DNA from 3 places in the Desulfitibacter alkalitolerans DSM 16504 genome. Region 2 is predicted to be linked to each of the others. Evidence: riboswitches for the same ligand, from Rfam matches in the RefSeq annotation. Region 2 holds a riboswitch; each other region holds the start of a gene.
The links. A riboswitch is a leader RNA that binds a small molecule or an ion and turns the genes downstream of it on or off. The one in region 2 is predicted to bind cyclic di-GMP.

Region 1: linked by a shared signal. The riboswitch ahead of K364_RS0105220 (helix-turn-helix domain-containing protein) and the one ahead of K364_RS25590 (TasA family protein) in region 2 are both predicted to bind cyclic di-GMP.
Region 3: linked by a shared signal. The riboswitch ahead of K364_RS24480 (helix-turn-helix domain-containing protein) and the one ahead of K364_RS25590 (TasA family protein) in region 2 are both predicted to bind cyclic di-GMP.

The regions. Positions count from the first base shown of each region.
Region 1 is NZ_JHVU01000032.1:25,562-33,299, reverse strand. Features, by position in the region: gene K364_RS27060 (S-layer homology domain-containing protein) at 1-3,500, shown strand, start outside; cyclic di-GMP riboswitch class I at 3,569-3,659, shown strand; gene K364_RS0105220 (helix-turn-helix domain-containing protein) at 4,104-5,729, shown strand; gene K364_RS0105215 (ABC transporter substrate-binding protein) at 5,833-6,852, shown strand; gene K364_RS0105210 (FecCD family ABC transporter permease) at 6,928-7,738, shown strand, end outside.
Region 2 is NZ_KK211100.1:888,833-896,570, forward strand. Features, by position in the region: gene K364_RS0110120 (class D sortase) at 1-605, opposite strand, end outside; gene K364_RS0110125 (COG1361 family protein) at 672-1,436, opposite strand; gene K364_RS0110130 (hypothetical protein) at 1,481-2,446, opposite strand; gene K364_RS0110135 (TasA family protein) at 2,713-3,975, opposite strand; gene K364_RS25590 (TasA family protein) at 4,082-4,837, opposite strand; cyclic di-GMP riboswitch class I at 4,891-4,980, opposite strand; gene K364_RS0110145 (signal peptidase I) at 5,090-5,767, opposite strand; gene K364_RS25595 (ICP22 family protein) at 5,779-7,248, opposite strand; gene K364_RS23580 (hypothetical protein) at 7,268-7,534, opposite strand.
Region 3 is NZ_KK211102.1:298,805-306,542, forward strand. Features, by position in the region: gene K364_RS0115750 (helix-turn-helix domain-containing protein) at 64-297, opposite strand; gene K364_RS0115760 (RNA polymerase sigma factor) at 857-1,279, opposite strand; gene K364_RS24480 (helix-turn-helix domain-containing protein) at 1,985-2,236, opposite strand; cyclic di-GMP riboswitch class I at 2,370-2,460, opposite strand; gene K364_RS0115770 (spore germination protein) at 2,955-4,556, shown strand; gene K364_RS0115775 (Ger(x)C family spore germination protein) at 4,581-5,741, shown strand; gene K364_RS0115780 (hypothetical protein) at 5,756-5,971, shown strand; gene K364_RS0115785 (GerAB/ArcD/ProY family transporter) at 5,976-7,064, shown strand; gene K364_RS0115790 (transposase) at 7,245-7,738, shown strand, end outside.

The DNA.
Region 1 (7,738 bases), on a different contig from region 2:
CCGAAGTTGCTGCCGGAGTCACGCTGACCATTGGAAGTGGCGTTGAAGTTCAACTGGGTCATAACGGAACGATAACCGTCAGCGAAACTGTTTACAATGTCTGGCCGGAGCTTCGAGTTAGAGGCAGTCTTATTGCAAACGAGGTGACTTTTACCGGATTCACAGGAGATGGCAGCCAGTCACCGTCCTGGGCGTCACTCACCTTTTATGACGGCTCCTCAGGCACATTTGCCGGCTGTACCTTCAAGTATGGCGGATCCGGAGCATCTACATACGGTATGTTGATGGTGGATGATGGTGGCGGCGAGGATATCAGCCTTACTGTTTCCGATAGCACATTCCGACAGGGTACTGTCTATAATGATGCCAAAACCAACGGGATATATTTCAGGGCAGGAGACGGCAGCAGTCTTACGGTTGAGGGTACCGTTTTCACGGACTTAGGGCGGGCAATTCATGTATCCTCCCAGTCTTCCAGTAATATCGATGTTGAAATAACTGGCTGTACCATATCCGATTCAGCCAAAGAGCAGGATGACGGGCAGCCGATGGTCTTAGAGAGAGGGAGGCTGTCACTCACAGACTGTACCTTCATGGAAAACGGCAAAACAGATTTGCTGGCTAGGCCTGATGTGATGGTGGCATTCCAAAATAACCATTTTGACGGAGGAAATCTTGCAAAGCATCCTTTGAGAATCATCCCTGCTTTTACTTTAGATAATGTAACTTTTGAAGGATATCCGGAGGGGTACAGGGAAATATTGGTGGAAGGTGGGGAAATTGCTTCAGGTGTGGAAGCCTATTGGGGACAGCTGACGGCAGGCTATTCATACAAACTGCCTTACTTTGTGCCGGTAGGGGGGAAATTGACCATCGCACCCGGTCAGACCCTGCTGCTAGACCGCAGCAAGAACATACAAGTTCTTGACACAGGCAGGATTGAGGCCCGGGGAACTGAGGATGAACCAATTCTCTTCCGAGGCTATGGAAGCGGGACATTTGATAACGGCGGAATCCTTGTCTTAAGCCAAGGCAATGGAAATCCAAATATCTTTGAACACTGCATTTTTGATTCCTTGAATTATGGCATCAGATACGGTTACGATCAAGGTGTTTCAGTTAACTTAACCCCCCTTTCCATCGCTTTTTGTGAGTTTAAAAATATCAATCCCAATAATCCCTCATCCTATGGTGCTGTAAATATGAAAAGCGATGATGGAAGCAGCAATCTGCAAATAAGCAATACCATAATACACAACAGCAATTGCAACATTATAGACGCCCATAGGGGAAATCTTACCCTAACCAATGTAACCTTTGCCCACAACAGCAATAGGATGTATTTGACCAATGTGAACACTATCATTATTAACAGCATTATATATAACAATGTATATAATTTTACACATCTTGGCGGGACTTTAACTGCGAGTTATTCCAACATCCAAGCTGATGGAGTGGTTGCCGGTGTCGGAAACATCAACACCGACCCCCTGTTTGCCAACCCTTCAGGAGGCGACTTCCACCTAAAATCAGAGGCCGGACGCTGGGATCCCGCGGCAAACGACGGGAACGGGGATTGGGTGCTGGACGCTGTGACCAGCCCCTGCATCGACGCCGGCGACCCCGCCTCCGATTACAGCAATGAACCAACTCCCAACGGCGGCCGGATTAACATGGGAGCCTACGGGAATACAGTTAGGGCATCCAAAAGCCCTGTCACAGGACCGGAGTCCCTTACAGGCTCAGTATCTATCATAGGTACACTGAAATACGGCCAAACCTTGACAGCAGAGGTAACCGGCCAGCAGGGCGATGCTTCTCTATCTTACCAGTGGAAGCGAAATGGTTCCGATATAAATGAAGCTAGTAATAGTACTTATATTATTGTAGATGCAGATATTGGCGCAACGCTTTCGGTAGTGGTAACTGCGATAAATTATTCCGGTAGTTTAACCGGTACGGCGAGCGGGTCCATCGAAAAGGCGGATGATCCAACAGCACCTGCAGCCCCAACCATGGCCAACAGTACGACTACCAGTATAACCCTTACACCAAATGAGGGATATGAGTACAGCAGAGGTGGAGTCAACTGGCAAAGCTCCAATACATTCACCGGGTTGACGGCAGGCACTACCTATAACTTTTACCAAAGAGTAGCCGAAACGGTAACCCATAAAGCATCGGCATCAAGTGAGAGTGCAAGCATAAGCACTAAAAGTTCGAGTTCCGGCGGGAGCACCGGCGGCGATACAGACACTTCTTCAGGTGTTGATAACGGAGGAACAACAAGCGATACAAATAAAGCAAACATCACTGCTGTAGACACAAATGGAAATATAATCACTGCACCAATGCTGGATGAAAACACAGGTGTTGCAGCAGCAGAGATTAATTCAACTATATTGGCTGCAGCATTTGAAAAGACAGGACAAAGCAGTGACGGTAAAAAGATTGTTGAAATTACTATACCTTTTGTGGAAAGTGCAAAGGCATATGATATTACCATGCCTGCAAGTGTCCTGTCATCGTCAAATGCAGACTGGCAGATGAAAATAAAAACAGATATAGCTATGGTAATCCTGCCCGGCAGCATGTTGCCAAAGGAAATTGTTGCAGGTGCAGAAAATGTGTCCATTACCATTGCACATGCAGATGTTTCAAGCATAGGTGAGGAAATAAAGAACCGTATTGGCGACAGACCGGTAATTCAGCTTAGTTTAACAGTGGACGGAGAGCTATATGCTTGGAACAATGAAAATGCATCAGTAACGGTATCCATACCCTACACTCCGACTCCAACAGAACTTATTGATTCGGAACACATAGTGGTCTGGTACATAGATGAAAACGGTAATGTGGTTTCAGTACCCAATGGGCGTTACGACCCGGCCACCGGAACCGTAACCTTCACAACCACTCATTTCAGCTACTACGCCGTAAGCTACAAGCAGGTGAGCTTCAAGGATGTGGCGGCAGGCGCGTGGTATGTAAAGGCGGTTTCCTTTATAGCCGCACGGGATATTACCACAGGCACGGGCAACGGCAATTTCAGCCCGGAAGCGAAGCTGACCAGGGGACAGTTTATCGTCATGCTGATGAAGGCATACGGCATAACCCCCGACGCGAATCCGAAGGACAACTTCGTAGACGCAGGCAACACCTGGTATACCGGCTACCTGGCTGCGGCAAAAAGGCTTGGCATATCCGCAGGCGTAGGCAACAACCTCTTTGCACCGGAAAAGGAAATCACCCGCCAGGAAATGTTCACCTTGCTGTACAATGGGCTGAAAGTAATCGGCAAGCTGCCCCAGGGCGATTCCGGCAAATCGCTGTCAAGCTTCAGCGATGCCGACGACATAGCTCTCTGGGCTAAAGACGCCATGAAGCTGCTTGTGGAAACCGGAACCATCAGCGGCAGCGGGAACAGGCTTTCCCCAAAGGATACCACCACCAGGGCGCAGATGGCCCAGGTGCTTTACAGCCTGCTCTCAAAATAAACAAACAGGTCTCATGCTGCAAGGGATTAACCTTGCAGCATGAAGACATACACAGAAATTGAATAATATGAAGACAAGGGCAAACCCGGTGAAAACCGGCGACGCAAAGCTACAGGGTCTAAAGCGCTTTTACCGCGCTACGACAGCCTGGCTGCCGCAGAGACTATGTACATAACTGCCCTTTCTTAGAAGAGGCAGTTTTTTTATGCATGAGTTATTTGAAGTAAATTTATTCCTCATTATTTTAGTTAACGCTGGTTAATTCGTGGCAATAGTTTTCATGGAGAAGAAATTATTGTTAGTTGGAGTGAAGTTCCGTGGAGTATGTTTTTAAAAAACACATATATTTTAGTTTATTTTTCTCAAATCGTACTAACAACTTATTGGAGTATCGAAACATATAGCCTAATAAACCTTAATAGAAATAATGATATAATGCAGTGCAGTCCAAAAAGTAATATTACTTTTTTGGCTTTTCCCCCTTTATTGACAATCTTAATTTCTAATGATAGTATAGTAAACATAATTGAAAATGATTATCAATTATGTTTTGCAGGATTACTAAAAGGATACGTAATGAACATTATACGAGGAGTGACACATATGAATAGCGAAGAAAACCTCTCTGATCATTTAGCTTCTTTTATGTACAGATTAGATGATATTAAACACATACATTCAAGTCAATTAACTTTTCAACAGCAGGACCGAAGTTTATATACAATGTTGTTGTTTAGGCAAGCGAAAGGAACTATTTATATACAAGAAAGAAGCCACGCCATGGAAGGGCAAATAGGTTTCATACTCTCACCGGGGACCGAAGTGAAGCTTAGTATAGATGATAATTTAACAGTGGATTACTATCAAATCAGATTTCATGCTCTACAATATGCTGGAAATGATTGTTTTACTTCTGGTAAAGTTCGCTTTCCAGAGAAGGTTTTTTTGTTCAATAATCAAGTTTTAAATGAGATGGTTGAGAATATAGGAAGAAATTTTCAAAGTAAAGATTCTTTTGGCGGGATGGAAGCAAATATTCGCTTCCAAGAAATGATTTTATTTCTTTTCAAAGATTACATGGATAAGCAAAAGGTCGATCTTAAAAAAGCAATTACACTTACAAAAGATTATATGGAGCAAAAGTACAGTACGAATATTACTCGTAAAAGGCTTGCTGAAATTGCTGGGGTCAGTACAGACTATTATTCTCGCATGTTTAAAAGAGAAACTGGAAAAAGTCCAATGGAATACTTAACGGATATACGAATCAAAAAAGCTGAGCAACTTCTAATCCACTCTGATGAAAAATTAAGTACGGTTGCTAATAAGGTCGGTTTCAACGATGAATTTTACTTTAGTCGTAAGTTTAAAGCGATGAAAGGTTGTTCACCAACCATTTACATTAAGAAAATAAAATCATCGCCACGGATTACTTCACTTAAACACCTATTAACTGGTCATTTGCTGACACTTGGTATAGAGCCTTATGCCGCTGTTATAAGTAATGCATACCCAGTAATAACCCAACTCCGAAATACTATTCCCCTTGGTGAATTTGATCCCGATTTAGAAAAACTAATGGAGGTTAAACCAGATTTAATTTTAACAAGAGATTATCATAAGGATGATAAGTCACTCAAGGAGAAAATGGTTGAACAAATCGCTCCCACTGTAAACGTTCCTTTTTTACATGAGTGGCGCATGCTTTTTCAAACCATTGCAAAAATCATTGAAAAGGAAAAGGAAGCTAGTATTTGGTTAGAATATTATGACCAAAAAGTTGAAAAAGTTCGTAAACTAATTGAAAGAAAGATTGAAGATGAAAAAATATTAGTGATTGGAATTGGCAAGGAGAAGATTTGTGTATACGGTACTCGTAATGTTGGAACGGTTCTATACGGAGATTTAAGATTGAAGATTCCAAAAGGTGTAGAAGAAATTGAATATTTCAAGGAAATAACTCTTGAGGATTTATTTGGATTTGAAGCGGATAGAATTCTATTAACACCGTATAAGCATGATGGTACGGTGAATATGGATCAAATGATTCAAAATAAAATCAATGCATTATTCACCAGTGAAAAATGGCAGGAGTTAAAGGCCGTTCGGAATAGGGCTATTTATGGTATGTATGATCACAAGCATCTCTATACGTGTTATACGTCTTATACACATAATCTATTACTTGATAAGCTACAGCGGTTATTTGTGACAGAATCGTCCATATAGTGAACATAATCTTTCATGTTAAATATGGTTTAGTTAAGTTATAATTATCAATGAGAATAAATATCATTATCATCATGAGGATGAAAGAAAAGGAGTCGAAACAATGTTAAAGTCAAAAATAGGATTATTTACGTTAGCAACCTTATTCGTGTTGATGATTTTTATCACTGGTTGCACAACGAGCGAATCTACAGGAACATCTTCAGAACAAAATCAAGAAGTAACTGAAGTGAAGTCTACCGAAAATGAGAATAAGGAAGAGGAAACGCCTGCACAGGAAGAAGTCCGCATTATTGAACATGCGATGGGGAAAACGGAAATCAAAGGCACTCCGGAACGAGTGATAACACTGTATCAAGGTGCGACGGATGCTGCGATTGCTCTTGGAGTAAAACCGATAGGAGTAGTTGAATCTTGGGTAGAGAAACCAATTTACGAATATTTAAGAGATGATCTTGAAAATGTTCAGTTACTTGGCTTGGAAACCCAGCCTAATTTGGAGGAGATTCATAAGCTTAAGCCGGATTTAATTATTGTTTCTAAAATACGCCATGAAGAAATCTATGATCAACTATCGCATATCGCTCCTACGGTGATGAACGAAGTGCTTTATGATTGGAAGGAAACTGTCGATTTAATGGGGAAAGCACTAAATATTGAGGAAAAATCAAGCCAATTGTTACTGGACTGGGATAAACGCGTAGTAGATTTTAAAGAACAGATGGGGGATAGCCTACCTATAGAAGTGACAATCACGAACTTTAGAGCCGATCATGCCCGTATTTTTTACATGGGGTATGCAGGGAAAATATTACAAGAGCTTGGCTTCACTCGACCTGAAGGCCATGACAAAGATATATGGGGAATCCAATTAACTTCAAAAGAAAGTATTCCAGACATGAATGCAGCTATGATTTTCAATTTTAATTCTGGAACGGATACAGAAGCAATTCAAAAAACGTATGAGGAATGGACCAATCATCCTCTTTGGGCTAATCTAGATGCCGTTAAGAATGATCAAGTAATTCAGGTAAATGAAGTGATTTGGAATAGTGCCGGCGGATACATAACGGCCAATATGATGTTAGATGATTTATATGAAATTTTTGAACTTGAAAAGTAATCTGCTTAAAAGAGAGATGATGGCCTAGCCATTTTCTCTCTTTATCTATCATTTCATCCACGAAAGAGTGAGGATATGTTTCAACTATTTTTAAAAACACAAATGAAATTCTTCGGCTTGGGCATGATCTTACTTTTATTAATAGCAGCGTTTATCTCCAGCATTATTTTTGGTAGAACCCCTATTACTTTAGATCATGCAATTGGAGCCTTTTTATACTATGATTCTAGCTCTATTGAGCACATGATCATTCAAACTGAACGTTTACCAAGAGCCGTAATTGCAACTATGGTAGGAGCAAGTTTAGCAGTTGCTGGTGCACTCATGCAAGCATTAACAAGAAATCCTTTAGCATCTCCCAGTGTTTTTGGCATTAATGCGGGTGCAATATTCTTTATTGTCATAGCAGTCGTCTTTTTATCTATCTCATCATTAGTTTATGTTATGTGGTTTGCTTTTCTTGGAGCAGCAATTTCAGCTATGATTGTTTACTTATTAGGTTCCATTGGCAGAGATGGACTCACCCCCATAAAAATTGTATTAGCCGGTACCGCTATCACCGCCTTATTCATTTCTTTAACACAATCTGTCTTAGTATTAAATGAAACAGGACTACAAGATGTTTTGTTTTGGTTAGCTGGCTCAGTTAGTGGGCGTACATTAGAAATGTTACTCCCTGTATTACCTTTTATGCTATTTGCTGGGGTTATTGCGATGTTTATGGGTAGAGCAATTAACTTATTAACGACTGGTGATGATATCGCAAAAGGGATGGGACAAAATATCTTTATAGTGAAAATTTCCATGGGAATTATAATTGTTCTGTTAGCGGGCAGTTCCGTTGCCGTTGTAGGTGCTGTTGGTTTTATTGGTCTAGTGGTTCCTC
Region 2 (7,738 bases):
TCATTCTGTTTCGCCTGGACTATGAGCCTGTGGGTTGGATTACGTATAGGTTCGCAGGTGACAATTGAGAGAACTTTTTCTTTCTTATCTGTACGCAGGACATGTATTTCCTCAGGTCTAACAATAACCTTATTGTAAACTGTATAGTTATAATCACCCTTACTGGTAGAGACAACAATCCTGTCATTTATCTTCACCTCATTCAGCCTGTTCAGCAGCCTTCCATGGGAGTGTCCCCTATGACCAGCTACCACTGCATTGCCATACTCACCAAAGGATGTTGTGTCTTCAAGAAAGGATATGCCAATTTTAAGGTTAGTTTCATTTAAGCCGCTGATAATTGGCAATCTAACCTTTATAGAATCTATAATCAAAACCCCCAACACCTCACCCTGTGGTGTAAGTGGAGCTCTCTCTTCCTCTTGTTCCTCCTCTTCTATCAAAAGAAGCTCGTCTAACTGACCAAGGTCTTGAATTGCCTCCTGGTTTTCCAACTCTGACAGCAGTTTTTGCTGCCAGTACCAGGCAAAGACCTGCTCCATTAGTGGATAAAGGGCAACTGTTATTCCAATTAGTATAATGAAAATTGATAGTTTCTTTTTCATAGGTTATACCTCGTGTTTTTATAGTAAAAAGGCTGAGATTTTAAAAGCATCCCAGCCTGATATTTGTTATTTTCTTCTTAATACTATTCCCAGCATTACTATAAAGGCTCCAGCACCAAGAAAGTATATTGGTGATAATTCACCTGTGTCAGGCATTGCTGCCGGACCAGCAGGAATTCCATCTTCATCAACGGTAATTAAAATTTCCGGTTCGGAGGGTTCTTCTTCAGCAGGTCCCAATGGGATTGGATCATCTGGAACATCTAGCGGGTCATCTCCACCACCAGTATCGCCACCACCTCCACCTCCTCCACCTCCACCGGTGGAGCAAGTAGTAGTAAAGGTCCAGTTGGCTTTTACAGTTGCACCCTGATATTCATTTCCTGCACCTCCTGGGAAAACTACACTGAAATCAATTGTTTTTTCAGAGCCTGCAGGCATTGTTCCAATTAGGATGTTTCCCCTACCTGCAGCAGATCTAAAAAGTTCGTTATTGATTATGTTGCTGCCATCTGCAATGTAAAGATTTAAGATATCAGCCAGTTTACCCCCATTAAGGGTTGCTTCACTCAGGATGTTTGTTCTAATGTATAGAGTAAGAGGTACGCTGCCTGTATTTCTTAAAAGAAGACTTGTATTCTTAAGGTCCCCAGGGTTGAGGTTGCCTGTATTAACTTTTTCGTCAGAAGCTTGAATTACAAGCCCACAAACATTGCCTTCTATACTAATACCATTTACATTTGCGCTAACTCCATGAGGAGCTATTAATGTCATGGCAAAGAGTATAAAAAGGGTAAGCATCAATTTTTTAATATTCTCTGATTTATCCATATTTACCTCCTGAACTACTTTTTTATCCTCTTATAGTTTTTGGCTTAATTACACAAATTTTGTGGCCACTCATGGTCCATTGCATTATTTGATGCTTGCACAGCTTCTGCTTCAAAATAAAGCTCTAAATTGCCTTCCCAGTCTTCATCAGTTACACATAGTCTCACCTTAAACTCTATTTCCTGCTGAGGTAAAACTGAACTGCAATAGTAATACCAGCCATTGTTGTCTGGAACTTCAGTCCATCCATTACTGAGAACTTGAATATTATAATCCGGTTCAGCAGCATTGCTGCTGGTGCTTATTTCTTCTTCGCCACATGAACTTACAGCTGCATGAAGTGCTATATAAATCTGACTTCCTGAAGGCAATGGAAGTTCATAAGTATATGAGGTGCTATTAGGCTCTCTTGTATTGCCAAGTTGTCCAGGAGCACTATTGGTTGGTGGTGTTAAGCCAACATATAAATGTGTTTCAGACAATTCCCAACCATTTATTGTGTCTATTTCCACGTATATTTTGTTAGCATCATTCCGAATATACACTGTTCCAACATTAGTGTAATTTGCCCCGTAACCAAGCTTTAAGGTTAACGTACCGCCTTTATTAAAAATATTATATCTTGCCTGGCTATTTCCTTGACCAAAAAGTGGGCTAATGGTGCTAACCTGCCATTTATCTACAATACTATCATCTACAGCCCATGCACTTTCAGACGAACAAACACCTGTTGTGTTATCCCTATCCCAATTGGTGATAACTCTTGCCCTCAGCTTTGCTTGTTTAGTGCCGGTGTTTTTTATTGTCCATTGGGCAGTTCTGCATTCCTCAAATACACTTGCTGGATTGACTTCTTCAGCTGTCATAGATTGTATCTGAACATTCCCAAGAACAAAGATAACTTCAGGATTCTTATCTTTGTCTGTAAAATAGGCAAGAGAAGAACCAGCAATTATTAAACCTATAATACTTATGGTCAATAAACTTATTAATAGATTCCTTTTTTCCATGGATTTTCATCCTTCCTTATAGCTATTCTTGTATTAAGGAAAACAGCTCTAACAGTACAATAAAAATTTCTACTTATCTTTATAACCAATAAACCTATAATATGAACTCATACAAAACACTATTAACTTAATTTATATAATCCCATAGGGGTTGTTGTCATTTTTAACAATGTGGGATACAGGACGCATCTGTTATTTAAGATGCATCCTGGATTCCTCAAATTAAATACTCTAAATACATGTTTTTTTGTTGTTATCTCTAGTGGTTATTGTGGAAGTAAATAGTCATAAAGCTGCTGTAATTGCGTTGGATTGCCACTGTCTCCAAGATTCCACTGATAATATGGAGCATTGTTGGAAGATTGTACTGCTTCCACTTCTCCCCCAAGGGTTAATGTTGCACCCTGATACTCGTTGTCTGTATCTGGTCCACTGAGGCACACCTTTAGGCAAAGAGCTGCATTTTCTCCTGGAGCAAGAGGAGCACCCACATAATAGAATGTATCTCCAAACCTGACCCAATCATTAGAATTGTCACATAGTTCTATGTCAATGTTGCTGAGGTCTAAATTGCCACTCCATTCAATACTGGGGGTAAATCTAAAGACCATATTCTTGGTACCTATGTTTTTAAATTCATAATTTACTAATTCACAATCTCCAGGGTTCCAGTTGTTTTGATGGTTAGATGCTAAATCTCCGAACATAAGATCACTCTTATAGAAGAAAGTCCTCGTACCGGTTGATGTGTCCACTCTATACCAATCATAATCTCTGGTCACTGTTCCATAAAGCACACCATTTGCACCAAAGGCGATTTGCAAACTGTTTGCATTTCCTGCATATTCTATATAATCCTGAGTATAGACATTATATGAGAAAAACAATCTATTAGAACTGCCGGGACCTGTTGTACTGCCGTATATAATCCCATCCCTCATATCCATGGAAATATCACCAAAACCAAAACGTCTATTAGGATTACCAGTGAAATTCTCATGGGCCAGGACTACCTGGGCGATACTTCCATTAGAGTTGAAGCTTACCTTGTAGAGATCATCGCTTCCTTCTTTGACAAACCAGTAGTATCCAAGGCCAAAAGCAGCGTTAAAAATCTTTGTGTTGGCTGGGAAAAGCTTACCAGCGGATTTGTCACCTTGACCTGTGTTAAAGTCATAATAAAAAAGGTTCCCGTTTCCATCGGCATAATATAGACGCTTGTTTTTCCTATCATATGCAAGGGCATTTAAAGCTGTCCTGGTCGAGTCATACAATTTGCTGTAGCTAACGGTATCATTATCATCGTCTACAAAAATCTCGTAAAGGGTTCCACGCTGGTTTTCAGGATTTTTATACTCAACGCCATAAAAGTATGCAGTATTGGCATCGATGCGTAAAGTGCCAGCTGTAAACTCTACATCTCCTGAACTAGCACTATCTGTAAACCAGGCCATTGTTGCTCCACCAACCATGGCTGCAGCCAGTACTATCACTATTACTGCCATTAGTATTGCTTTTCTTGCATTCACTAGTTTCCCTCCCTTCTTGCTTACATTAGGGAGTAGGTGCGGGAAGCCATATGGTCCCCACACCATCCCCTATTTTTAAATTACAGGGCTATGTTTATTTCCTACACTATTGCTTGGCTAGTTGATCCATTAACCAGTTGTAATGCCAAGTACCAAAGTTTGGCTGGAATGCATTAAGAGCGTCCACATTTACCTGATGTGCTTCTACAGCAAATCCAACGTTTATTGGACTGGCTACATCACCCTGATAGTTATTGTCAGCAAGGTGGTGGAAACCAAACTGAACAGTTAACTTGTACTTGTAACCAGGTCTTAAAGCACCCATGTGTTCAAAGGGAGTAGATCCCATGCCATTATTGTCTATCCAGCTGCGAAGTGATACTACACCGAATGTGCTGCCGGCTGCCAGAGTATTATACCAACCTGGGTAAAGTCCAGAGCCAACGCCGTTAGTAATAAACTGATCTGCAGGCTCCCACGCAGTTGCATCAGGCCTTAAAAATTCCATTTTCATGGTTTTAATGTAGATTGCATCTAATAAAACGTCAGTTTTTGTTTCATCTACCGCAGTAGCTGTCCAGTTGCCAAACCATGCAAAGTTCTTGGTTCCATCGTTTTCAATAATAATTTCTATTTCATCATAAACATCACCAGGGTTCATGTTGCCGTGCTTGGATGCATTTGGAAGCAAATTGTTAAATGCAGTTAAACCCTTACTAACATCCACAATTAATGTGCCGGCTGTAAATGTAGTTTCTCCTGCAGTATCTGTGTCTGTAAACCACGCCATTGTTGCACCACCAATAAGAGCAGCCGCTAAAGCAATTACCAACATACTAACTAACATTCTACTTTTAATCATTTCTTTCCCTCCATTTTTTAGAAATTGGTTTTTTTAATACTCCATCTCCTAATAATGGCGGTCAGGCTGCCATTCTACATATATATAAGAAAGGCCCTATGACTTTGCGTCCCCGCCTTTCGACGAGTTTGCCTTTTTCATCGTACAAATGCCGACAATTTAAATAATACGTTCTTTAATCTTCCTCCACTATCACATCCCTTCATAAAACCCAGATATTAAATGCCATCTCATAGATGCCTAGACCTTTAATTATGTATCTTTGCTGGTCAAAGTATTTTGGGCTTTTTTACTGGTTTTTTCCTTTTCAGCCTGCGCTGCATACTTCATGAGATTTCGAAGTTCAAATATGATGAGAAGTATTCCTGGAATAATCACCAGGGTTAGCAAGCCCGTCTTTGACTGACCAAAGTTCATTAGAAGCCCTATATAGGGAATAGTAAAGCTTACCCTGCCAATAATATTCTCCGCAAGTACAGGATGAGGGTCGTTAACATCATTGGCATCTCCTCGAGTAGTAAAACTAAGGCTGCCGCTTTCATTGTGTATTTCCATGACCCTGTGAGTGGTAATTCCAACATTATTGTTGTCTCTATAGGTAATAATGTCACCCACACCTAAATTAATAGGTTCAACCATCTCTACAATGGACAGGCTGCCGGCCTCAAAGGACGGACTCATACTGCCACCGGCAACAATATACATTTGATGCCCTGCTATTGTGGGAGGCCCTCCGGAAATCTTGCTCTGCACCATTGAAAAGACCAGAAAGCCTATGAGAATAAGAGAAATCACAAATATCGTATTGCCTATTATATTGAAGATTGATTTCCAAAGCTTCTTTGGTTTTTTATCTTCATTGTTCACATCCTCATTTTTTATCAGGTCATTTTCTTCTGCTATTTGTGTAATGCTGCTTTTATCTTCCATGAGTTCACCCCTTATGTCTGCTTATATGGCTCTTCTTCACCATCTATGCCTTCTTCACCATCTATGCCTTCTCCATCGTCTATGCCTTCTCCATCGTCTGTGCCTTCTTCATCGTCTGTGCCTTCTTCACCGTCTGTGCGTTCTTCACCGTCTGTGCCTTCTCCACCGTCTGCGCCTTCTCCATCGTCTGTTACTTCTTCACCATCTATGCCTTCTCCATCGTCTGTTACTTCTCCATCGTCTGTTACTTCTCCATCGTCTGTTACTTCTCCATCGTCTGTGCCTTCTCCATCGTCTGTTACTTCTCCATCGTCTGTTACTTCTTCATCGTCTGTTACTTCTCCATCGTCTGTTACTTCTCCATCGTCTGTGCCTTCTCCATCGTCTGTTACTTCTCCATCGTCTGTGCCTTCTCCATCGTCTGTTACTTCTCCATCGTCTGTGCCTTCTCCATCGTCTGTTACTTCTCCATCGTCTGTGCCTTCTCCATCGTCTGTGCCTTCTCCATCGTCTGTTACTTCTCCATCGTCTGTGCCTTCTCCATCGTCTGTTACTTCTTCACCGTCTTCATCTCTAATTAATTGATCTGGGTCTATTAACTCCTCATCTAGTTCTTCTTCCTCAACTGGTTCTTCTAATAATTCTGGTTCTTCTAACAATTCTTCCATTACTATATCAATCTGAACGGTTTTTTCAGCTATTGCCTTTTCAATACCTTCTTCCATAAGCAATGCAACTATGATAAACTCCTCAGCTGAAATGGTATTTATCAATGTAACTACTCCATTTTGGCTGATTGTTATTCCATCTATCTGGTCTTTAATTGCCCATTCAATTCCAGAAACCTCATTGCCTTCCTGGTCAACCACAGTGTATCGCTCTGCAGCACCATCTTCATTCACTTCAATATAGTCTGGGCCTTCTATAAATAAAATCAATTCCTGCTCTTCTATAGTGTAGGGAACTATGTTTGACCCATTAAACAAAAACCTTGTTCCCTGATATATGCCTTCTCCAGAAATCTCAAAGTATGGATTGCTTTCCTCAGGACCCAACTCTTCAAGCCATTTTTCTACTTCGTCCCATTCAAACTCAACTACTATCTTATCCTCCTCAACCCACCAGGTCTTGGCATAAGTTGTTTTGCCGTTAAAGCTGAGTTCTACTATTGTCAAGTCAATATCATTTACGTTATATCCTGGAAAATTCAAGTGAGCAAAGAATGAGCCGAGAATAAATTGAACAGATACATTAATTTTCAGGGTTTCAAAAACAAACTGTATGGTATTTGATTGAATTTTTGGTGAGGTGAAGTATGCACTGGTCTTTGGAAAATGTAGTGGATATGCGATTAGTGCCGCTGTCATAACAAAAACTGATGTATTTTTCAGTGTCCCTTTGAAGGTAGCCTTAATAACTCTCATTGTCTCTTCCCTTTTTCTATGCGCTTCCAGTCGTTTCTCGAGTTTTGTTTTTCTCATGGCCTAATTCCTCACTTTGCTATTTATTGTCATCTGAGTAACTATTCTCAAGTTCTATATTATTCCAGGAACGAAAGTCCAGTTCCCCGCTTGCAGATGGGGTTTGCTCAACTGCTTCATTAAGAAGAAATATTAATTCCAAGACACTTCTAAAGGGAATGGTCTTGTTCATCTCCAGCCATTGAATTGTCCCCTGCCAGTTGCTGTTTTGCTTGAAGTGTATTCTAATGAGAAAAGTGGAGCCTCCCATTTTGCATGTATACTTGTTGACATCAGAATGAAACATATTCTAGCCCCCTAGCAAGGTGTTAACATCAGGTTTTTTATATAGTAAATTGTATTGGCAAGCTGTAAATTTAAGTTACTATAAATTTAACACCTGGTAGTTATATGACTGTTCTTTTGGAGTTATATGATGGTTTTTTTGGAGTTATTTATTGGTTATTTATAAGTTATTTCTTGGATACATGCTGGTTTGCATAACAGCATA
Region 3 (7,738 bases), on a different contig from region 2:
TGCCGTTGACAGGATGAGTGTATCACAATAAAAAAAGCTCGTAAAATGTGCAAATATCATTTTTTATTGGCTGTCGCCGCTTGTACCTATTCTCAGATAGCTAAATAAAAAAGGCTTGGGGATTTTATATGCCCGCCCAACCTTTAAACATTCAATCTTATTTTCTTGTATCAAACCGTATCCTGTTTTTAGGCTAATGCCAAGAATTTCACACATTTGCTTTATATCAAGCACATCGGGATAGCCCTTTAGCATGATACGGTAGGCTTTTTCTTGGGATAATTTTTCATTAGCCATAGTAAGCCCCCTTCTCGTTTTTAATTACGCGCTACTTTCTATTTTTGATTCGCGAAGCAGGAGATGCGCCTTAGTTTGGACGTGCATATATACTCACATGGATAGGCGCACCCCTACTCGCGTTTCTGTTTTGGTTTTATTACTTATGGCTTTATCCGGCAGACGGCGGTTGACCGTCTTCATAGGAATCTTACCTCTCCCAGGTTCTCTGCAAGCCGCCCCCATTGCGTGATCCCGCTTAAGCGGGGCTGTGGCTGGACGGAAGTATCATTATCCCTCCGTATGTGTCGCCGCCTTAAATGTAACCAGCATTTATTCATTGCGGGTATTACTCGCTCGCACCTTACCTTCATCAAATCGGAAACGGCATGGATACATTGGCTGTGAGCCGACTTATGTCGAGACTGGTGGTCTTGGCGTACCTGCAATATGGCTTTCCTTCACAGGACATACGGGGAAAGTACCGGATAAAACAATTATTCAGTTTTCAAGGTTCGGACGAGGGGGTAGATTTGTGCCTCTATCAATCAGCAGATTTTTTGGTCAAAAGTTAACCCAATCAGGAATTATTTTTTAAAAATTTTTCTATACGTTTTAAACCTTGCTCAATGGAATGTGTTACGGCAGGTTTGCTCACGCCTTCAATCCTGGCTATTTCCGCTTTGCTCATGTTTAGAAAGAAGTGGGCATAGATACGCTTGGCCTGTTTTTCCGGCAGGCTGTTGATAGCGGCATATACCTCCTGCTTGCTCATTTTTCGTTCGTAGATTTCCTCCGGCGATAACACCAATAGGACCATATCCTTTTCAATACCATCGCAAGCGTCAAGGGAATAATATGCTTTGTGGATACGCCTGCGTTCAAAATCTGCATGGTCTCTTCGGCTAATCTGTTTGAATAGCTCTACAATTTGATCCGCCACTTCAATAAAAAAGTCAGAATGATAGAATGGGTAATAATCCCGTAAATTGATTTTTTTCATTTTCCAACCCTCCGTTTTAGCTTTTTTAGTAAAGAAAATCCAAAACAGAGGGAGGGGAACGGCACATTACCGAATGTTCGTATATATATAAATCATACTTCTGAACGTCAGGTGTAAGGCTCCATACTTTCACCTCTTCTTTGAGTGTTTTTTTGCCATCTGTTAGAGAAAGAGAAAGTAGACAGAAATTTTGCAACCCCTACCCTAAAAAAATTAAATTTGTTATACTTTTGTGTTCTTCATCCCGTCCAATGCTTTCAAAACCGTTAATACCAACTTGTGTGTCTATTTTAATTACCTCCGTTTTGTTTTTTGGGTTCTATAACAAAACGGGGTGATGCACGCCATTCCAGAAAACAAAAATGGCCGCACAAAGAATGGAACGGTTAAAATCCTCAAAGCTTGTGCGGCCCAGCGTTGAAAAAAGAGAGGTTATTTTTTCAACCTCTCCTAAAGATGTGTTTTTTTATATTTGAACATTAATATAAGCAGTTCATGCTTTCGCATTCCCCGATACTTCTTGGTCAAACGGATTGCTTCGTGACGAAGCCCTGTGATAAACCAAGCTACAATTCGGGCTTCTTCCAGGTCATACTCTTCAGGTATAGGGGTCTATGCTTTCACCTTCTCCCGGGTAGAAATTCACCACTCTATCAGAGAAAGAGAAAGCGGATGTTATTATGGCATCCCCCTTCCTAAAATATTTTATTTTTGGCCGTTTTCGTATGAAAAAGATGCTGTCCCGGCAATGATATCAGTATCATTAACGGATCTATATTTATGAACTGCGTTTACCATCCAGACAATCAAGTCCGCATACGCCTCCTCATAACCCATTCTACGGCTATACTTCTTTACTAAGGGAATAAACCAGTGCACCAAATGAACTACGGAGTCCTGATCGCCATTTTGGGCATTGATAATTAATACTCTGAGATTGCTAAGTTCCTTTTTCATGACTACTATCCCCCTCCTTACTTTTCTAAATCTTAAACCAGAGTGATATGAAGTATCATTAGAGTTTTCATCAAAAAAAGGCCCACTGATGCTTACAAATTAATAAAGCACCAGTGAGCCATTATGGCTTTTCTTCGGCAACCCGGCTATCATCGCGATCTGGTGCTCGCCTTAGACCCGTGGTTTTGCGTCCCTGCCTTTCGACAAGTTTGCCTTTTCGGTTCATAGTTACACTTTCTTTACATTATATACCATTATTTACATAATTCGTGTCGCTTTTTGTCGTTCCGATAAAATTCAACATTTTAGGGTTTCCTCCTGCTGGGTACTTTAAGGAGCCAGCACAGGCCATGTGTGCTGTTTTTGCATCTGGTAACAAGAAATAGTCAGAATAAAGATTTCATTCCAGGTTGGCGCTGCTATCCGGAATGACTCTGGTGATAGCAGGTTATATGCCAATTTTATCAATGCCGGGGTGGTGATTATAGTTATACTTTCCATGATTTTTTCTTTTGGTTTACCCGGTTTTGACCTCCGCATCTCCATACGGATTATTCAGTTCTTTACCATGTTTTAATACGGCTATACTTCTAACGCAAGGAATAAATTGCTATTATGGTGTAAAAACTATTGAAGTAATCCCATTATTTTTGATAACGCAGTTTCCTAAATCTTACCTTTATTGTACAAGAACACTTTTCAAACAAGAGGTTGCAATATGTTTCGAAAGATATTCAGACTAATAAAATATATCAAATTAAAATCACTAAATATCGAACACGAAAAATCACTAAATGAAAATAAAAACGGGCAACACATAGCGCAATCCGGGAAAATAGTCAAAGAAAAACTGGAGCAAATATTTTCGGATTGCAGCGACTTTATGCTGCGGGAAATAGCTTTAGGCGATGAGCCGCCTGTAAAAATCATCATTGCATGTATTGATGGTCTGGTAAATAAGCAGATGGTAAATGCCGACATTTTAAAACCATTGATGATAGAGGCGAGAATTGCGAATCTAAAGAAAGAGCTAAATAACCGCACCATACTCACTATCTTAAAAGAAAATTTATTAACCACAATTGAGTTGCAAGAGATTCAGGATTTCCAAGAAACAATAGACGCTATTTTGGCTGGAGATAGTGTTATCTATATAGAGGGAAAAGCAACAGCATTAAAAGCAGGTTCTAAGGGATGGGAAGCAAGAGGCATTGAAGAACCTGGTACAGAAGCCGTCGTACGCGGACCGAGGGAAGGATTTGTTGAATCACTAGGCATAAACATATCTCTTTTGCGGAGAAAGATAAAAAACCCTAGGCTTAAATTTGAAATGATGAAATTGGGGAAGCAAAGCAGGACTAATGTATGTATTTGCTATATCAAAGATATTGCCAACGAAAAAATCATTGATACAACAAGAAAAAGGATAAAAAATATCAAGACAGATGCAATTTTGGAATCCGGGTACATCGAGGAATTTATTGAAGATGCTCCCTTTTCGATTTTTCCTACGGTTGGAAACAGCGAAAAGCCTGATGTTGTGGCTGCTAAGCTTTTGGAAGGCAGAGTAGCTGTTCTCTGCGACGGCACCCCTTTTGTGCTCACCGTGCCTTTCTTGTTCTTAGAGTCAATACAGTCGAGCGAAGACTATTATTCCAGATCGCCGCTTTCCTCAATGATTAGAGCGCTTAGAATGCTGGCGTTATTAATATCCATTATCTTACCCGGCTTATATGTGGCTGTTGTATCCTTTCATTATGATATTATTCCTTTTAAACTGCTATTGACTATGATGGCAGCGAGAGGAGGCATCCCTTTTTCGCCATTTACCGAAGCGTTTATGATGGGTGTTATTTTTGAAATCCTAAGGGAAGCCGGTGTAAGGATGCCAAGACCTATCGGGCAGGCTGTCAGTATCATGGGCGCTTTGGTTATTGGAGAGGCTACCGTTAAGGCAGGTTTGATCAGCAATCCCGTTGTTATAGTTACAGCGTTAACGGCCATTAGTAGTTTTGCTGTTCCGCCCACGACAGGATTTATGCCCTTCATCCGGATAATTTTACTTATTGCTGCAAACATCCTGGGTTTTATGGGGATGCTATTAATAATAGCAGTATTTCTCATCCATATGTGTACATTGAGGTCTTTTGGCGTTTCCTATCTCTCTCCCTTTTCTCCTTTGGATGTAACAGATTTGAAAGACACAATAATACGGGTCCCGATTTGGGCAATGAACACCAGGCCAAGGACCCTGACATGGAAGGATGCGGATATGACAAAATATAGAATGAAAATAAATTTTCGAGAGAAAGAAAAGTAAGCGATGATCAAGCGGATTAGAGATATGCTGATATTATTAAATATTTGTTTGGTCATGATTTCCATCACGGGATGCTGGAATAATAAAGATGTGACGGAGATAAATATTGCTGCGGCAGTGGGCATTGATAAATCCGATGATCATAAGATTGAATTAACTGTACAGCTGGTTAAACCTGATGCGATGAAGCTTGGCGAAGGAGGGGGCGGGGGTAAAGAAAAAGCTGTAGAGGTATTTTCCATTACGGGGGATACTGTCTTTGAATGCTTTAGAAATCTGTTGATAATAGTAAATCAAAAAATATTTATCAGTCATCTCCAGTTAATAGTAATCGGAGAACAAATGGCAAGAGATGGCTTGAGCGACATTATGGATTTTTTTGCCAGGGATCATGAGGCAAACCGCCAAGCGGGAGTCATCATTGCAAAAGGAACATCGGCAAAGGAAATACTTACAGCCGAAAGTACGCTGGAAAAAATTCCGGCTCTCCATATCTTGTCAGTATTAAAAAATAATGCGTCCTTTGCTAAGACCCAAAAGCTTATGATGATTGATGTTTTAAAAGAAATAAGCAGTCCCGGAAAAAATCTGACGATCGGCGTGATTGAGGGCGCAAAGGAAAAAGAAAAACCGTCGTTAAAAGACATGAAAATTGAAGGAAGCGCTGCTTTTAAGAACGATAAATTAATTGGCTGGTTGAATTCTCAAGAGACCAGAGGGCTGCTGTTCACAGGAGATCAAGTTAAAAGCGGGATTATCAATATTCCTAATCCCCTGAATGAAGATAAAAAAGTAGCCATTGAAATGATACGTTCCAGCGGAAAAAAAGATGTAAAGATAAAAGATGAAAAACTAGTGTTTTTGATAGAAATCAAAGAAGAGGGAAATATAGGCGATCAGCAAGGGAACGGGGATTTAACCACCCCGGAACTGATTCAAAAACTAGAAGAAGAGGTGGCCGGGGCTATTGAAAAAGATATACGGGATATTGTTGATCTGGCCCAAAAAGAATACCAATCCGACATTTTTGGTTTTGGAGAGATTGTGTATAGAAAACATTTAAATTACTGGCAGCAGGTTCAAGAAAACTGGGATGAAGAATTTAGCAGCACACCTGTGGAAATAAAAGTAACTGCTAAAATCAGAAGGGCGGGCTTGATTAAAAAGTCGATCCTGCCTAAATAAAAGAAGGTCTATTTATGATTATAGGACTGATAGCCATCTTTAGTGTAATTGTCTTTATTGATTTGCCGGGATTGTTAAAAAAAACAAATCAGCGGGCAAAGACCATGATTGTATATTTTTTTCTCTTGGCAGCGGGATTGACTATAAGTATTATGCAACTACTCGAAAAAGCGCCTGTCAGTCCGGCTAAGATTATTGAAAAAATGGTGAAACTCATAATACTAAGGTGATGGTATGATAAAAGGTGTTAAAATTTCCGGTGTTCAATTATCAGTGTTAATCATGGGTTTCCTCTTAGGAAGCACAAGCATTATCAACGTAGCCTCCGGCGCCAATCAGGATGCCTGGCTGGCATTTGGCATGGGATGGGCTGGCGGATTTATTTTAATGGGTATGTATGCGGCTATATCCTTATTAAACCCATTTAAAACTCTTGTTGAGATATTAAAGGATGCTTTTGGCAAGTATTGCGGCAGCGCAGTAGCTCTCCTCTACATTTGGTATTTTATCCACTTGGCCAGTCTGGTTTTAAGAAACTTTGGGGAATATTTGGTCATCGCTATTTTCCCCGAGACTCCGATTATCTTTGTTATAATCTGTTTTATGCTGGTTATTGCTTATGCCCTTAAAAACGGGTTGGAAGTAATTGCCAGGATGAGCCAATTGTTTGTTCCCCTGGTTCCGTTTACAATAATCTTTGCTTCCCTTTTACTTCTTAGTCGAATGAATCATAATTATCTTTTTCCCTTTCTGGAAAAAGGGTTTAAACCTGTTATCAAGACGGCCTTTGCCGTCTTATCTTTTCCTTTTGGAGAAGCTGTTGCTTTTTTGATGATATTTCCTCACTTAAACGAAAGAGACAGTCTTGTAAAAGTTGCTTATCTTTCACTGGCAATTATAGGTTTCTTAATTTTCATTGCCGAAATCCGAAACCTTTTGGTTTTAGGCGCGGAGATGTTAACAAATAATTATTTTCCCTCGCAGACTGTTTCAGAACTAATACCCAATATCCATATTGATCAGATAATTTCAATTAATTTGTTGATTGGCGGCGGAGTGAAAATCTGTATATGTATTTATGCAGCAGTTCTGGGTATTGCTCAGCTTTTTAACCTGGATGATTATAAACCTTTTGTTTTGCCGATAGTTACAATCGTTATTGCCTTGTCGATTTGGGTATATGATAATTTATTCGAAATGTTTTACTGGGCGGTAGAAATATGGCCTTATTACTCTGTTCCCTTTCAAATCGTTATACCGCTGTTACTGTTAATTAAGTCGTCAATCAACTGGAAAAAGAAACAGGAGTTTAGGGGTAATTAGCGCCCCTTTTTTTTAAGCAGATGTCAAAAGGAACTGCCCGAATTGTTATTTGAGTAAATTTCATATTTCTAAACCATTGATACCTCTATAAAAATTCGAGCAATAAAAAAGATTTCACCCCATCTTGTTGAATATTTTTAGCGACCAAACCAAAAAACACAAGAAAGGGGGAAATCGCTAATGTATATTCGACAAGAATGCTTATTATCCTTTGAAGAAATTTTAAAGCTCCAACCAAAAGCTAAACTGGAATTAGTATTATCACAAATTGACCTGAGTGAGCTTAAGCTAGCCTTAAAGAAAAGTAGGTTTGGTCCAAAAGGCTATGAATCGTATCCAATGGTTTATGCTTTAGTAGCAATGCAAATTGAGCAGATCAAAACAATAAAAATGCTGGTAAAAAGGTTGAAGCAAGATCCTGTATTTCGTTACTGCTGTTGCTTTGCTGTGTGTGGCAAAATACCTTCGGAATCCACATTTAGCAGGTTCTTAAGCAAGATTTCAGAATCCGAAGATCTTAAAGAAGTTTTTCGGAGATTGGTTACAAGAGCAAAAGAGTTAAATATTGTAGACGGTGAAATCATCGCCATAGATGCAACCAAAATGGATTCCTTTGAAAGTCCAAAACCCAAAAATAAACTTGCTAATGACGGACAAACGCCAAACTGGGGCTC